DNA from 2 places in the Mesorhizobium sp. 01N446 genome. Region 1 is predicted to be linked to the other one. Evidence: predicted binding sites of a transcription regulator. Region 1 holds the regulator's gene; the other holds the start of a gene.
The links. Region 1 encodes LexA, which represses DNA repair genes until DNA is damaged. Its sites were predicted from a motif close to TGTTCNNNNTGTGTTCNG; they were not measured.
Positions count from the first base shown of each region.

Region 1 (5,669 bases):
CGGCACCAGCTTGGCCGCCACCGGATCGGTGACCGCGGCGAAAACGATTGGAATGCCGGAACCGGCGAGCGCCTTCTTGGCGATCTGCGAGACGGGCGTAGTGATGGTGTAGATCAGCTTGGGCTGCTCGGCCTGCAGCTTGGCGATCATTTGCGGCACCAGCGATGCATCGAAATTGGTGTGGCTTTCGGTGTAGACGACGTCCTTGCCCTCGGCAAAACCGTTGTCCGTCAATGCCTTCTTGAAGCCGGCTATGGCGGCGTTGAGCTGCGGATGCTCGCCGAAATTGGCGATGCCGATGCGTATCTGATCAGCCGCGGCGCTGCCGGCGCTGACCATCAATGCGCCTGCCAGGGCCAGTCCCGACAGCCAAGCGGACTTCGACTTCAACATCATTTCCTCCCAGATTTGATCAGCGCCGCTCACAGGCGGCAACTGCGGCGATCATGGTCAGTCCCCCGCCATGTGTCAAACATTATATATAATTCTTGCCATGCCTCCCCATGATATATAATTTTTGCAAGCCTGGTGATGGACGGACGGCGATGCAGGATCAGAACAGTTCCACGAAGACCGAGGCGGCCTATCAGTTGCTGCGGCGCGATATCCTGACCACCCGTCTCATGCCGGGGGCGCCGCTGAAGCTGAGCGCGCTGCGCGGCACATACGGCGTCGGCTGGACGCCGCTGCGGGAAGCCCTGTCCCGCCTAGAAGCCGAGCGCCTGGTCACCGCCATCAGCAATCGCGGCTTTACCGTCGCCCCCGTGTCGCGCGCCGAGCTCGAGGACTTGGCGCGCTCGCGGATGGTTGTCGAAATGCCGCTGTTCCTGGAATCGATCGCGAATGGCGGCAGGGAATGGGAGGACGCGGTCGTCACCGCCCACTACCGGCTCTCCCGTTGCAAGACCGCGGTCGACGACCCTTCCGATGCGGCCGTCGACAAGTGGGACGAGAGCCACGAGGCCTTCCACGCGGCGCTGCTCAGCGCGGCGACATCCAACTGGCTTTTGCGCTTCCGCTCGACGATCGCCGATCAGTTGCGGCGGCATCATCGGTTTCTCGGCCTGGCGCCGACATTGCGGGCGGCGGCCGGCCTCAAGGATGGCTATGGCGAGGCAATGGACGCCTTGCGCGAGGCGATCGCGATCGAGCATCACACCGCGATCATGGAAGCGGCGCTCGATCGCGACGTCGAGCGGGCAAAGGCGCTGATGACGGCGCATATCGGCTACACGCTTCATGTCTATGTCCACAGCGAAGACAACGGCGCCAACACCTACGCCGCACGCGCCGGCAGTCTGAAAGCGGTTTCCGGATGACGCTGCCGCGGCGTCCGACACTTGACGAGATCGTCGCGGCCCGTGACCGGCTGCGCGCCTGGCTGCCGCGCACGCCGCTGCTGCGCACTGATCTCGGCCGGCCCGATCAGCTTATATTTCTCAAGCTCGAGACATTGTCGCCCATCGGCGCCTTCAAGATCAGGCCGGCGCTCAATGCCTTGCTTTGCCGCGACGCCGATGAACTCAGGCACGGCGTGTCGACCATCAGTTCCGGCAACATGGCATATGGAATGGCCTGGGCGGCAAAGGCGCTTGGCGTTCCGATGGTCGCCTACATGTATGCCGATGCGCCCCGGACCAAGATCGACGGGGTCCGCCGCCTTGGTGGCGACGTGCGTTTCGTCTCGCACGAGACATGGTGGCGCTACATAGTCGGAACCGAACGGCCCGATGGCGCCGAGCTTCTCGTGAACCCGGTCACCGATCAGGCGGTGCTTGCCGGCAACGGAACCATTGGCCTGGAGATTGTCGAAGATCTGCCCGATGTCGATTGCGTGCTGACACCCTATGGCGGCGGGAGCATGACGTCAGGCGTCGCCAGTGCGGTCAAGGCGATGCGAGGCCAGGCCAAGGTTTTCGCGGTCGAGGACGAGAGCGCCGCTCCGGTCACGGCGGCATTGGCGGCCGGACGCATTGTCGAGATTGAGACGCGTCCCTCCTTCATCAAGAGCATAGGCGGCCCGTCGCTGGTACCCGGCCTGTGGCCATTGGCAAATCAGCTGATCGACGGCGCCATCGCCGTCAGCCCCGAGCAGGTCACGGAAGCGATGCGCCTGTTGTTCTCGAAGGCAAAGATCGTGGCCGAAGGTGCCGGTGCCGCCTCGCTCGCCGCCGCTCTGCGCAGCGAGCACGCAACGGGCAATGTTGTCTGCGTTATCTCCGGCGGCAATATCGATGCCGGCGCCTATGCGCAGGTATTGGCCGGCGCGGTGCCGGAAGCCTGAATGCGTTCTATTCCCGGATAGCCAGCGATGGTTGGCGTTTTGGTTTCGTTTCGTTCCGCTGGAAATGGATCGATACACCGTTCAAATTCGCCCCGCGGACGCCTCTCAAACGCCTGATGCCAAAGCGCACCCTGGGGTAGGCCACAGGCCATTAACCAAAATAATTTCAATGCATGTGCCGATGGCGCCGTGGTCGCTTGCCCCCTGCTGCCGGGGGCCAGATAATTTCTGAGGCCTTAACAAATTCATTAAACTTTAAACAGTTGCGGAACACAACTGGAACAGATAGTGTTTGTTCTGGGTTTGTTTTTCGATTCTGGTTCACACCCTTCGTTCAATGCCTTGGGGGCCGCCATGCTGACACGCAAGCAACATGAACTGCTGATGTTCATTCATGAACGGCTCAAGGAAAGTGGCATTCCGCCTTCCTTCGACGAGATGAAGGAAGCGCTCGATCTCGCCTCCAAGTCAGGCATCCATCGCCTGATCACGGCACTGGAGGAACGCGGCTTCATTCGCCGGCTGCCCAACCGGGCGCGGGCGCTGGAGGTGCTGCGGCTGCCGGATTCGATCGCGCCGGGTCTCAACGCGGCAAAGAAATTCTCGCCGAGCGTCATCCAGGGTAGTCTCGGTCAGGGCGGCCTCGGCCGCCAGATCAAGCCGGCGCCGTCGCGCTTGCCGGCGGCCGGCAATGACGACGACGCGGTATCCGCCGTTTCGATCCCGGTGATGGGCCGCATCGCCGCCGGTGTGCCGATCGATGCCATCCAGCACCAGACGCATTCGATCTCGGTGCCGCCGGACATGATCATGGGCGGCGAGCACTATGCGCTGGAAGTCAAGGGCGACTCGATGATCGAGGCCGGCATCTTCGATGGCGACACGGTCATTATCCGCAATGCCAACACGGCAAGCCCGGGCGAGATCGTCGTGGCGCTGGTCGACGAGGAGGAAGCAACCTTGAAGCGGTTCCGCCGCAAGGGCGCCTCGATCGCCCTTGAAGCCGCCAACCCAGCCTACGAGACGCGTATCTTCGGACCGGACAGGGTCAAGGTGCAAGGCAAGCTGGTCGGGCTGATCCGGCGTTACTGAGCAGGAGCGGACGGCTTTTCGGGTTTTTGATAGGGCGGCAGCCCCCTCGCCTCGCGTGAAAATTTTCGCTGCTCGTGCCAGGGCCGGTACGGGCCGTCCACCGCGAAGCTGACAATTGGCGGACCGGTCGCCGATTGGCGGTCGAAGAAGACGGCGGCACTGCCCTTGCGGGCCAGTTGCCGTTTGGTGACGACAAGAACCAGCGGATTGTGGCAGGCATTATAGCCCGTCGCGTCATTGACGACGATCAGATCGGCAAAACCGCAGGCCTTCCAGGTGTCCTTGCGGTCTTCGACATGCGCAATGATCGCGCCGGACGGATGCCGGGCAAGACAGACACCGTCCGTGCAATAGAATGGCGCTCCCGGCGGCAGGTTGACCGCATCGGCAATGTCGAATTGCCCGTCCGCCTTGCTGAACATTTCCGGCACGATGATGGTTTCGGATGTCAGCGCGCGTTTCCAGTTGTCGACGGTGAATTCGTTCGGACGAGCCCGGCTGACAGCGAGTTCGCCGCGGCCGATTGGCAGCGCAACCAGCCGCGCATCTTCCGAGATCAGCACATCCGGCGTGCGCGTATCCGACACCGTCAGCAGGCCGGCAAGCGCGAATGGCACGGCCGCGAGCCGCAGCCAGGTCGTCGCCATTGTCGCGATAACCAGTGCGATGGTCACCAGCAGCACGGAGTGCTGGGAAATCAGCCCGACAGCATCGATCGGCGAGCGTTCCGATATCCATGCCGATATGGCGATCATTGCCGTCAGGCCTTTGCCCATCAGGTAAAGGGATGGCGCATCCAATCCGAACGGCATCAGCAACGCACTGGCTACCGCCAGGAACATCACCGCCGTTACGATCGGCATAACGGCCAGATTGGCGAACAGGCTGAGCGGCGACACACGCTGGAAATGCCAGATGGCAAACAGCGCCGTGGCGCAGCCTGCGATGATGGAGGTCATCGCCAACCCGCCCGTCGCCATCAGGAATTTTCGTGTGAGAAAGCCCGGCAAGGACCGCTTTGGCGGTGGCGGTCTCGTCTTTCCCGCATGGTGATCCGCCCAGCCGGCATAGGCACCAACCAAAGCCGCGGTCGCGGCGAACGACATCTGGAAGCTCGGGCCGACCACTTCGTGGGGCGACACCACAATGACGGCGATCGCCGAGATCGCCAGATTGCGCATAGTCAGCGCCGCGCGATCGAACAGGACAGCAATGAGCATTACCGCCAGCATGATAAAGCTGCGCTCGGCGGCAACGACGACGCCGGAAATGACGAGATAGGCCGCGATCGAGAAAAGGGCCGCGGCGGCGGCGTATTTCTTCACCGGCCGACACGCGGAAAAATCCGGAAACAGCGCGAAGGCGCCGCGCAGCAGACCCATGATGGTGCCGGCAACCAGCGCCATATGCAGTCCGGAGATCGAGATGATGTGATAGATGCCGGTGCGCCGCATCGCCTCGTTGATTTCATCGGGAATGCCCGCGCGGACACCAACGATGAGCGCAGCCGCTATCTCGCCTTCGGCACCGCCGACCGTGGCCCTGATGTGGTCGGCAATGGCTTCGCGAGCATTTTCGATCCCTGAGAAAAGCCGGGCCGAGAGCGGCATCTCGTCGTCGGCGGAAACCAGCTTTGGATTGCCGAGAAAGAAGCCGCTGCCGCCAATGCCGGCGAAATAGCTGTCGAATGAGAAATCGTAGCTGTCCGGCCGCACCGGACCGGTCGGCGGCAGCAGTTTGGCGTAGCCCGTGACCATGGAGCCCGCGGTCACTTCCGCCGGAATATTGCGCGCCGAAAGCCGGACCCTTTCCGGCGCATAGCGCAGTGTCGGCCGGGCGGTCGATGTCACGTCGATGGTGAGCCGGATGCGGCCGGTCTCCATGCGGTCGATCGAGACCACGCGGCCGGTCACTTGCGTCGAGATTTCCGAACCCAGCATCTGCGTGCCCGCCCGCCAAGTCTCGACCTTGGCGGCAAGCAGGCCGAGCGCACACAGCAATGCCGCCATGAAGCCCAGATGGGTTTTCGGCCAGGAGCGCGAAACCAGCGCACAGATCGCCATCAGCACGACCACGGCGACAGGTCTTGCAAAATCAGGCTCCACTGCGAGCGAATAGTAGCCGATCGCACCAGCGGCGAGACAGACCGGCACCAGCAGGAAGGCGATGCCTCGATCCAGCTCCAGCTCCGCCGCCATCGCCACGCCATGGCGCAGGCGAGGCAAGGAAACCCGCCCGAGTTGCCGGCGCACACGCACAATCCGGCCCGAGGCAGGTGCCGGAAGTGGCGCCT
Region 1 covers NZ_JBFTRA010000004.1:75,683-81,351, forward strand. Annotated here, with positions in the region: gene AC1DPX_RS17270 (ABC transporter substrate-binding protein) at 1-393, opposite strand, end outside; gene AC1DPX_RS17275 (GntR family transcriptional regulator) at 546-1,319, shown strand; gene AC1DPX_RS17280 (pyridoxal-phosphate dependent enzyme) at 1,316-2,284, shown strand; gene lexA (transcriptional repressor LexA) at 2,639-3,376, shown strand; gene AC1DPX_RS17290 (ComEC/Rec2 family competence protein) at 3,370-5,669, opposite strand, start outside.

Region 2 (5,669 bases), on a different contig from region 1:
ACTCGACGCTGCAACAGACTATGCCGCAGCCGCGATTGCGGCCAGGCATGGCAACGGCGCGGTTGCCGCCAAAATCCAGGCACACGTCATCGTGGCTGTGGCCTAGTCGTCGCCTTCGACGACGCGCAGCCTGAGCTGGCCGGTCTTTGAATCGGCAACGCGCGGGCCGGGCTCGAGTTTCGCCGCGGGTGCCCGCGACGGTGCGTCCTGGCCGGCATCGCCATCGGCCTGCGCGCCGAACTCGAGCGCCTCGATCTTCTGGCCGCGCTTGGTCACCTTCGACGTCGAGACGAGGATATCGTCGATGTCCTTGGCCGACTGGCCGAAATGCACCTGCAGCTTGCGCACGCGCTCGTCGACGCGCGCGACATCCTCCATCAGCCGGATCACCTCGCCCTGGATCAGATGCGCCTGTTCGCGCATGCGGGCGTCCTTGAGGATGGCCTGGATGACCTGGATCGACAGCATCAGCAGCGACGGCGAGACGATGACGACGCGGGCGCGGTGCGCCTTGTGGACGATCGCCTCGAAATTCTCGTGGATTTCGGCGAACACCGATTCCGACGGCACGAACATGAAGGCGGTGTCCTGCGTTTCGCCCTGGATCAGGTATTTTTCCGAGATATCGCGGACATGGATCTCGATGTCGCGGCGGAAAGCCTGCGACGCGACCTTCTGCAGGTCGGCGCCGTCGGCGGCCCGGATGGCGTTCCAGGCTTCCAGCGGGAACTTGGCGTCGATGGCCAGCGAGGGCGCGCCGTTGGGCATCTTCACCAGGCAATCGGGCCGGCTGCCGTTCGACAGCGTCGCCTGGAATTCGTATGCGCCCATCGGCAGGCCGTCGGCGACGATCGCCTCCATGCGCGACTGGCCGAAGGCACCGCGCGTCTGCTTGTTGGAGAGGATCGCCTGCAGCTGCACGACCTGGCCGGCAAGCGACTGGATGTTGCCTTGCGCGGTATCGATGATCGCCAGCCGCTCCTGCAGTTTGGCCAGGCTTTCATGCGTGGACTTTGTCTGTTCGGTCATGGTCTGGCCGAGGCGGCCGGTCATGGCGTCGAGGCGCTGGCCGATCGACTGGGTCAGCTCCGCCTGGCGCGCGCCGAACACTTCGGCGATCGCGCCCATGCGGCCCTGCATCTCGGCCTGGCTTTGCAAGATGCCGGCCATCCGCGCCTCGGCATCACGGGCATGGTCGGCGGCTTCCGCCGCTGCAACCGCGCGCGCCTTGGCCGACCGCCACAGCGCGACGACCAGCGCCACGAACAGGCCGAGGAACAGCAAGGCGCCGAAGGCCAGGGCGTGGCCGAGCGTGATTGTCGAGGCGCCAAGCCGTGCGACGGGCTGCGAAAGGATGGTGCTCAGATCATTCATGTGGACAGCATAGCCGATTCGGCGTGACCGCACAGATCAAAACAAGAACATGGCCTAGATGCCCCGGTTGACGCTTTTCGCTGGAGGTCTTACGTGGGACGCCATGCCGATCAAGCCGCTCATCATCCTTCCCGATCCCATCCTGCGCCAGCTTTCCAAGCCGGTGGAGCGCGTCGACGCGCCTTTGCGCAAACTGGCCGACGACATGCTGGCGACCATGTATGACGCGCCCGGCATCGGACTGGCGGCCATCCAGATCGGCGAGCCGCTGCGCATGCTGGTGATCGACCTAGCCAAGGAAGACGAAACGCCGGCGCCGCATGTCTTCATCAACCCCGAGATCCTGGAAAGCGCGGAGGCGCGGTCGGTCTACGAGGAAGGCTGCCTGTCGATCCCCGACTATTACGCCGAGGTCGAGCGCCCGGCTTCGGTGCGGGTGAAGTATCTCGACCGCGACGGCAAGCTGCAGGAGATGGAGGCCGAAGGGCTGATGGCGACCTGCCTGCAGCACGAGATCGACCATCTCAACGGCGTGTTGTTCATCGACCACATCTCGAAGCTGAAGCGCGACATGGTGGTGAAGAAATTCAAGAAGCTCGCCAAGGACAAGGCGCCGGGCAAGCTGGTGGGATAGGGGGAAATGCCCCTTCGCGTCATCTTCATGGGCACGCCGGAGTTTTCGGTGCCGACGCTGCGCGCGATCGCCGAGGCCGGACATGAGATACCAGCCGTCTACACGCAGCCTCCACGCGCCGGCGGACGGCGCGGGCTGGAGCTGACGCCGTCGCCTGTGCAGCGCGAGGCCGAGCGGCTGGGCATCGAGGTGCGGACGCCGACATCCCTCAAGGGCGAGGCCGAGCAGGCCGCTTTCAGCGCCCTGCGGGCCGATATCGCCGTGGTCGTCGCGTATGGGTTGCTGCTGCCGAAGGCAATTCTCGACGCGCCCCGGCTCGGCTGCATCAATGGCCATGCGTCGCTTTTGCCGCGCTGGCGCGGCGCCGCCCCTATCCAGCGCGCCATCATGGCGGGTGACCCGGAAAGCGGCATGATGGTGATGCGCATGGAAGAGGGTCTCGACACCGGACCGGTGGGATTGCTTGAAAAATGTGCCATCGAGCCCGATATGACAGCCGGCGATCTGCATGATCGGTTGATGCGCGTCGGTGCTGCCCTGATGGTGGAAGCGCTGGCGCGGCTGGAAGAGAACACCCTGACATTTACCGCGCAAGCGGCGGAAGGGGTGACTTACGCCAGAAAAATCGATAAATCCGAGACGCGCGTGGACTGGACGCGGCCCGCGGCCGAGGTCCACAACCACCTTCGTGGCCTGTCGCCCTTCCCCGGCGCCTGGTCCGAAATTGACATTGGCGGCCGCATGGAACGGCTGAAACTGCTTCGCTCGACGCTGTCCGAAGGCCTGTCGCCTTCGGACGATTTGAGCGAGTCGGGAGGAATTCTCGATGACCGGCTGACGGTCGCCTGCGGGACAGGCGCGCTCAGACTGGTCGAAGTTCAACGTGCGGGCGGAAAGCCCGCCGCCGCGTCGGAATTCCTGCGCGGAGCCAAGATCGTAAAAGGAATGAAGTTCTCATGAGCATGATGTCGATACGCGCGGCGACGCCGCGGGATCGCGAGGCCATTCGCCTCGTGGAAGAACATGCCTTCGGCCAACAGGCGGAGGCCGGGCTGGTCGACGCGCTGGTCACCGGCGGCGACGCCGTCGTCGAACTGGTGGCGGAAGAAGACGGCCAGGTGGTCGGCCATATCCTGTTTTCGCGGCTGTTCGTCCAGAATGGCGGCAAGAGCCTGGCGGCCGTGGCGCTGGCGCCGCTGGCGGTGGAACCTTCGTTCCATGGCTCAGGCATTGGCGGCGCGCTGATCCGCGAGGCGCATATCCGCCTCAAGGATGCCGGCGAGACGCTGGCCGTGGTGCTGGGCGACCCGGCCTATTACGGCCGTTTCGGCTATAGCCACGCGCGGGCCGAGAAGTTCGAGAGCGAATACCAGGGCGAAGCGCTGCAGGCGCTGGCCTGGGGCGACGCTCCGGAGGCCGGGAAGCTGGTCTACGCTTCCGCCTTCACCGCTCTCGCCGCCTAGGCGAGAACGTAAGCTGCCGGCATGCCGCGTTTTCGTCTCGACATCGAATATGACGGCAGCCTGTTTGCCGGCTGGCAGCACCAGGCCGACCAGCCTTCGGTGCAGCAGGCGATCGAGCAGGCGATCGAGAAATTCTGCGGCGAGGCGGTGCGGTTGCGCGCCGCCGGCCGCACCGATGCCGGCGTGCATGCGACCGCCCAGGTGGCGCATGCCGACCTCGTCAAGGCATGGCCTGGCGACAAGGTGCGCGATGCCGTCAACGCCCATCTGCAGGCAGCCGGCGCGCATGTCGCTATCCTGAAGGCGGCGATCGTCCCGGATGAGTTCGACGCGCGCTTCTCGGCCACCGGCCGCCACTATCTCTACCGCATCCTCAACCGCCGCGCGCCCGCGGCGCTGGAAAAGGGCAAGGTGTGGTGGGTGCCGAAGCGGCTTGACGCCGGCGCCATGCACGAGGCCGCGAAACTTCTTCTCGGCCGGCATGATTTCACCACCTTCCGTTCGACCCAGTGCCAGGCCAACAGCCCGGTTCGCACGCTGGAACGGCTCGATGTGAGCCGGGCGGGCGACATGATCGAGGTGAGGGCTTCGGCCCGTTCCTTCCTGCACAACCAGGTACGCTCCATGGTCGGCTCGCTCAAGCGCGTCGGCGATGGCGGCTGGACCGAAGCCGATCTCAAGGCGGCGCTCGAAGCGCGCGACCGCGCCGCCTGCGGCCAGGTCGCGCCGCCCGACGGGCTTTTCCTCATTGGCGTCGATTATCCCTGAATAGAGTCCGGAGGCTCTACCCCGGGAATGGCCCAGAAAGGCTCTGGGCCCCGATATCGTCCGGCACGGTGATGCCAAGCAGCATCTGCAGCCCGAACAGCACCAGCAGCGAAGCGATGAACATGCCGACGAAAACGGCGGTGCCGACCGCCACGCCCTTGCCGATCGTGGCGTTGGTCATGCGCCAGGTCAGCGCCATCGACAGGGCAAACAAGAGCAGCGACACAAGGCTCGAGACCTGGCTTGCCGACGTCATGAAAAGCCTGATCAGCGCCGAGGGCAGCATCAGCCAGGCGGTGATGGCGGAGGCCCAGTTGCTGGCCACGACATAGTGGACGAAGCGGCCACCGATGCCGGCGCGCGGCGCGACCACCGCGAACACGACCAGCGGCAGCACCCAGGAGCCGATATCGACCGTTGCCAGGCGCAACAGCATGCCGAAACGGCCCACGAAAGCGTTGGGATCGCCGATGTCGTTGGCGATGCCGACCCAGCCGACGATCAGCGCCGGCGCGGCAACGACAATGGCGAAGAAGGAATTCCAAAAGCCGTCCGCCGACAGGTCGAGCAGGCGCAGGCCGTCGACCTTGCCGAGCATCAGTCGCCAGGCACCGGTCAGCGAAGCTTGGGTTTCATCCGCCGAAAGCATGCTGCTCAGCCCTGCCCGAACCAGTCTTCGATGAAACGCTGATAGATCCGCGTCAGCGTTTCGAGATCTGCAAGGGAGACGCGCTCGTCGACCATATGCATCGTCTTGCCGACCAGGCCGAATTCGACCACCGGGCAGTAATCCTTGATGAAGCGCGCATCCGACGTGCCGCCCGACGTGGACAGCGCCGGTTGCTTGCCGACCGCCGCCTTGATCGAGCCGGCAAGCGTGTCGACCAGCTTGTCGTCGCGGGTCAGGAAAACATGGCTTGGCCGGTCGCGCCAGACAAGGTCGTAGTCGACCGGCGTCTTCTTGCCCGGCCGGTACTTCTTGCGCTTCGCCGCCTGGTCGAGCCGGTTGTGGATTTCGGCCTGGACGGTCTCGGCCGTCCAGGTGTCGTTGAAGCGGATGTTGAAGGTCGCGGTCGCCTTCGCGGGGATGACATTGGTGGCCGGATTGCCGACATCGATGGAGGTGACCTCTAGATTGGTCGGCTGGAAATCCCTGGTCCCCTTGTCGAAGACTGGATGCAGCAAGGCATCGACCAGGCCGATCAGCCCGCGCACCGGATTGTCGGCAAGCTGCGGATAGGCGGCATGGCCCTGGCGGCCATTGACCGTGATCGAACCGGAGAGCGAGCCGCGCCGGCCGATCTTGATCATGTCACCGAGCGCATCCGGATTGGTCGGCTCGCCGACGATCGAGGCATCCCATTTCTCGCCCCGGGAAGCGGCCCATTCGAGCAGCTTGACGGTGCCGTTGATGGCCGGGCCTTCCTCGT
Region 2 covers NZ_JBFTRA010000001.1:759,543-765,211, forward strand. Annotated here, with positions in the region: gene AC1DPX_RS03515 (class I SAM-dependent methyltransferase) at 1-106, shown strand, start outside; gene AC1DPX_RS03520 (DNA recombination protein RmuC) at 103-1,374, opposite strand; gene def (peptide deformylase) at 1,478-2,008, shown strand; gene fmt (methionyl-tRNA formyltransferase) at 2,015-2,968, shown strand; gene AC1DPX_RS03535 (GNAT family N-acetyltransferase) at 2,965-3,471, shown strand; gene truA (tRNA pseudouridine(38-40) synthase TruA) at 3,493-4,239, shown strand; gene AC1DPX_RS03545 (transporter) at 4,256-4,888, opposite strand; gene dapE (succinyl-diaminopimelate desuccinylase) at 4,894-5,669, opposite strand, start outside.
Region 2: the regulator LexA is predicted to act here: its motif matches at 1,407-1,424, upstream of AC1DPX_RS03520 (DNA recombination protein RmuC).